DNA from 2 places in the Micromonospora sp. NPDC047707 genome. Region 1 is predicted to be linked to the other one. Evidence: riboswitches for the same ligand, from Rfam matches in the RefSeq annotation. Region 1 holds a riboswitch; the other holds the start of a gene.
What was found. Region 1 has a riboswitch for cobalamin ahead of AB0873_RS17340 (hypothetical protein). Riboswitches for the same ligand answer to the same signal wherever they lie in the genome.

Region 1 (2,197 bases):
GCTGATCGAGACGATCACCGCCGCGTTCGAGATGGAGGAGATCCTGTACGAGCTGCGCGAGCACTCGGCGGGACTGAACGCCGGGCGGTGGGACTACATCTTCAGTGTGATCAAGAACTTCGGGCAGTGGCCGGACTTCGTCCTGCCGGACCGGTCCGAGGTCACGATGACGGTGCCGTTCATGCGGGCGTACACCGAACTGCTGGTGAGCACCTGTCACCGGCGGGGCGCGCACGCCATCGGCGGGATGGCCGCGTTCATCCCGAGCCGGGACCCGGAGGTCAACGAGGTGGCCCTCGCCCGGGTGCGGTCGGACAAGCGGCGGGAGGCCGGCGACGGGTTCGACGGGTCGTGGGTCGCCCACCCGGGCCTGGTCGACACGTGCCGGGAGGAGTTCGACGCGGTGCTGGGCGACCGCCCGAACCAGCTCGACCGACTCCGCGACGACGTCAGCGTCACCGCCGCAGACCTGCTCGCCGTCGACAAGACCCCGGGCCAGGTCACCGCCGCTGGGCTGCGGTCCAACATCGCGGTCGCGCTACGCTACATCGACGCCTGGCTCGGCGGCACCGGCGCGGTAGCGCTCCGGAACCTGATGGAGGACGCGGCCACCGCCGAGATCGCCCGCTGCCAGACCTGGCAGTGGCTGCACCACGGCACTCCCCTGGCCGACGGCGGTTGCGTGACGGACGAACTCGTCCGGTCGATCCTCGCCGAGGAACTCACCGCCCTGACGACGGGACGCGAGGGCGCCGAGCGGGACCGCGCCGAGCAGGCCGCACGGATCGTCGAGGACACCGCGTTCGGCGAGGACCTGCCGGCGTTCTTCACCACCGGGGCGTACGCCCGGCACCTCGGCCCGAATCGCAAGCCCGACGTCTCCATCGGCCAGGACGGGTCCTAACCGCGGTCGGCGCCGCGCCGGAGCCGGGAAGGAGCTGTTGGTCCTTCCCGGCTCCTACCTCTGCTCGACCCGGATCGGGGCGGAGGTAAGTCCGGTAATGGCCTGGAATCGGGAGCACGATCACGCCAGCCGGTGGCCCGGGCCATCGGCCCGCCGCGTGAGGAGGCCTAGGATGCGAGGCGGTGCTGGTACGCGCGGGCCGTGACGGGTCCGGGCGTCGCAAGAGGGAACCCGGTGTGAGTCCGGGACTGCCCCGCAGCGGTGAGAGGGAACGACCGCCGTCAGACGCACTGGACGCCCCGGGGTGTCCGGGAAGCGACGGCCACTAGGAGACCGGCCCGTCCGGTCGCGCCCACGAGTCCGAAGACCTGCCCGCACCGCGTGCGCAGCCGCGCACGCCGCCGTCGGCCTCGCGGGAGGGCCAGGGCGAGGCCGGTCGGCGACGCGCCTCCGGCCCTGCCAGCACCTTCCCCGAGCCGACAGCCGTAGTGCCGGACTCGAGGAAGGAACCTCAGGCAGATGACACCCTCGACCACCTTGGGCTATGGATTCGCCGACGCGTGGCACGCTGTGGCGGGCGCGGAGCCGGACGGGACCCGACCGGCACATGACGAGGGCGTGATGCGGGAGCTGGTCTCCTACATCGGCCCCGGGGAGACCGTGCTCGGCATCGCTGCGGACCAGTTCGCGGTGGAGGCGGCCACGGCCGGTGCGTACGTCACGGTGGTGGACCCGTCGCCGGAACGGCTCGCTCGGGTCACGGCCGAAGCCGACCGGCGCGGCGTCACCGTCGACAGCGTGCCGGCCCGCTGGCCGGAGGCGGCGGTCGCGCACCACGACGTGGTGGTCAGCGCCGGCGCGCTGCGCCGGCACCAGGATCTCCTGGCGGCGCTGCGCGCGATGGTGGTGCACGCCGACCGGCTGCTGCTCTGCGTCGACGACGCCGGCACGCTGGCCCCGCACGAGCAGGTCCTCGCGGCGCTCACCGGCGGGCCGGTGGTCAGGCAGCCGCCGCGGCACCTGCTCATCGCCGGCGTGCTTGCCGAACTGGGCCTGACGGCCGACGTAAGGATGGTGACCGGTGTCCGCACCGTCACCGGCACCGACGACGCCGACCTGGTCCGGCGGCTGGCCGGGCGGGCGCTGCCCGGGCCGGTGGCCGAGCGGTTGCTGGGGCTGCTCGCGCCGATGCTCAGCCGGACGACGGCCGGCGAGTGGCGCTACCGCTGTCCGACTCCGACCGGTCTGGTGGTGTGTCCGGTGTGACGGGTGGTTCGGCGAAGCCGGCCAGCA
Region 2 (2,197 bases), on a different contig from region 1:
GGTCTGCGCCAGCGTCCGCATCATCCGCCCGTACAGGTCCCGGGCCTTGACCGTCCGGACCGCCTTCTTCTCGGCGATCCGGTAGGCGGCGTCGAACTCCTCGCCGTACAGGTCGGGCAGCTCCGGCGCGTCGGAGGGGTCGATCAGCGACCAGTCGCCGTCCGCCTCCACCCGGCGCATGAACTCGTCCGGGATCCAGTTGGCGAGGTTCAGGTTGTGCGTACGCCGGGACTCCTCCCCGGTGTTGTCCCGCAGCTCCAGGAACTCCTCGATGTCCGGGTGCCACGGCTCCAGGTAGACGCAGGCCGCCCCCTTGCGACGGCCGCCCTGGTTGACCGCCGCGACGCCGGCGTCGAGGGTCTTGAGGAACGGCACGATGCCGTTCGACCTGCCGTTCGTGCCGCGGATCAGCGCGCCCCGGCCGCGTACCCGCGACCAGGCGATGCCGATGCCGCCGGAGAACTTCGACAGCTTCGCCACCTGGTGGTACCGCTCGTAGATCGAGTCCAGCTCGTCCCGTGGCGAGTCGACCAGGAAGCAGGACGACATCTGCGTGTGCCGGGTGCCCGAGTTGAACAACGTGGGTGAACTCGGCAGGTACGCCAGCGACGACATCAGCCGGTAGAAGCGGATCGCCTCGCCCGGCGTCCCGGACAGCCCGCAGGCCACCCGTAGCAGCCAGTACTGCGGCGTCTCCACCACCAGCCGCGACTCGGGGTGGCGCAGCAGGTAGCGGTCGGCGACCGTGCGCAGCCCGAAGTACTCGAACCGCAGGTCACCGACAGGGTCCACGGCGTCGTCGAGCTTGCGGGCGTTGCGGGCCACGAACGCGGCGGTGTCGTCACCGATCAGGCCCAGCCCGTGGGCGTACCGGATGGACTGGCTGAAGCTCGCCACACCCTGCCCGCGGACCTCCTTGTCCACGTACGCGGCCAGCAATCGCGCCGCCAGTTTCGAGTACTGCGGCTCCTCGCCGATCAGCTCCGCCGCCGTCTGGATCGACAACTTGTCCAGCTCCGCGGTCGTCGCCCCGTCGTAGAGACCACTGATCGTCTTCGTGGCGACCCGCAACGGGTCCACCTCGTCCAGGTCGGCCACCCACCGCTCGACCGCCTTGACGATCTTGTTGACGTCCACCGGCTCGGCGTCGCCGTTGCGTTTGCGGACCTGCATCACCTGCCGGCGCGGCTCCGGTGCGCCCGCGCCGGACGCGAGCCTCTCCTGTACGACCGTCATGACCTCTCCTCGCGCTGTCTCCGATGGCCCTCGGACGCGGGAGAACGCCAACGGACCCGACGGACGGCAGGCCCGGCTGCTGGCGTCGGTCGTCCCGCGCGACCTCCGACCGCCGCGCGCACAGGCGCACGGCGCGCTGGCAGGTCTTCGGACTCGCGGGCCTGACCGGGGTCGCCGGTCGCCTACTGGCCGTCGCTTCCCAGGCCCGATCAGGCCCAGTGCTCGATGACGGCGGTCGTTCCCACTCACCGCTGCGGGGCAGCCCCGGACTCGCACCGGGTTCCCTCTTGCCTCGACCGCCCCTGCGGGAACGGCCGAACCAGCTGCGGGGAACACCATATATGCCGACACCGTCGAGCAAGCAACACTAGATGTCGCGTCGGCGTGTCAGCTTCGTCTCACCCGATCATCCACCTCTCCCGGCGGCCACCGGCCCGGTTGGGTAGCGTCCCGGTCATGAGTGAGGACACCTTCCGCTCCGTCGAGATCGAGCGCACCAGCGTCGGGCGGTACGTCGCGCGGAACGTCCGCGGCGGATCGCTGCCGATGGGCGCGGGTGAGGACGCCAGCTTCACACCGGTGGAGCTGCTTCTGGCGGCCATCGGCGGTTGCACCGCGATCGACGTGGACCACATCACCAGCCGCCGCGCCGAGCCGACCCGGTTCACCGTCAAGGTCAGCGGCGACAAGGTCCGGGACGAGACCGGAGGGAACCGGATGCGGAACCTCACGGTCGAGTTCACCGTGGAATTCCCGATGGACGAAGACGGCGACAAGGCGCGTGCGGCGCTGCCCCGGTCGCTGCAGCAGTCGCACGACCGGCTCTGCACCGTCTCCCGTACCGTCGAACTCGGCACCCCCGTGTCGACCGTCGACGCTTCCGGCCGAGCCGGGAACTGACGCTACGGCCGCCCGGGACATCGCGGCTCGTGGTTGCTCCCCCGGGACACCGGCCGGTGAC

Region 2: it holds a riboswitch for cobalamin, as region 1 does, so the genes downstream of both, AB0873_RS11990 (ribonucleoside-diphosphate reductase subunit alpha) here and AB0873_RS17340 (hypothetical protein) in region 1, are expected to answer to the same signal.

Annotation. Positions count from the first base shown of each region.
Region 1 is NZ_JBEYSU010000014.1:39,972-42,168, forward strand. Features, by position in the region: gene aceB (malate synthase A) at 1-904, shown strand, start outside; cobalamin riboswitch at 1,126-1,274, shown strand; gene AB0873_RS17340 (hypothetical protein) at 1,424-2,170, shown strand; gene meaB (methylmalonyl Co-A mutase-associated GTPase MeaB) at 2,097-2,197, opposite strand, start outside.
Region 2 is NZ_JBEYSU010000008.1:160,852-163,048, reverse strand. Features, by position in the region: gene AB0873_RS11990 (ribonucleoside-diphosphate reductase subunit alpha) at 1-1,236, opposite strand, end outside; cobalamin riboswitch at 1,357-1,575, opposite strand; gene AB0873_RS11985 (OsmC family protein) at 1,693-2,136, shown strand.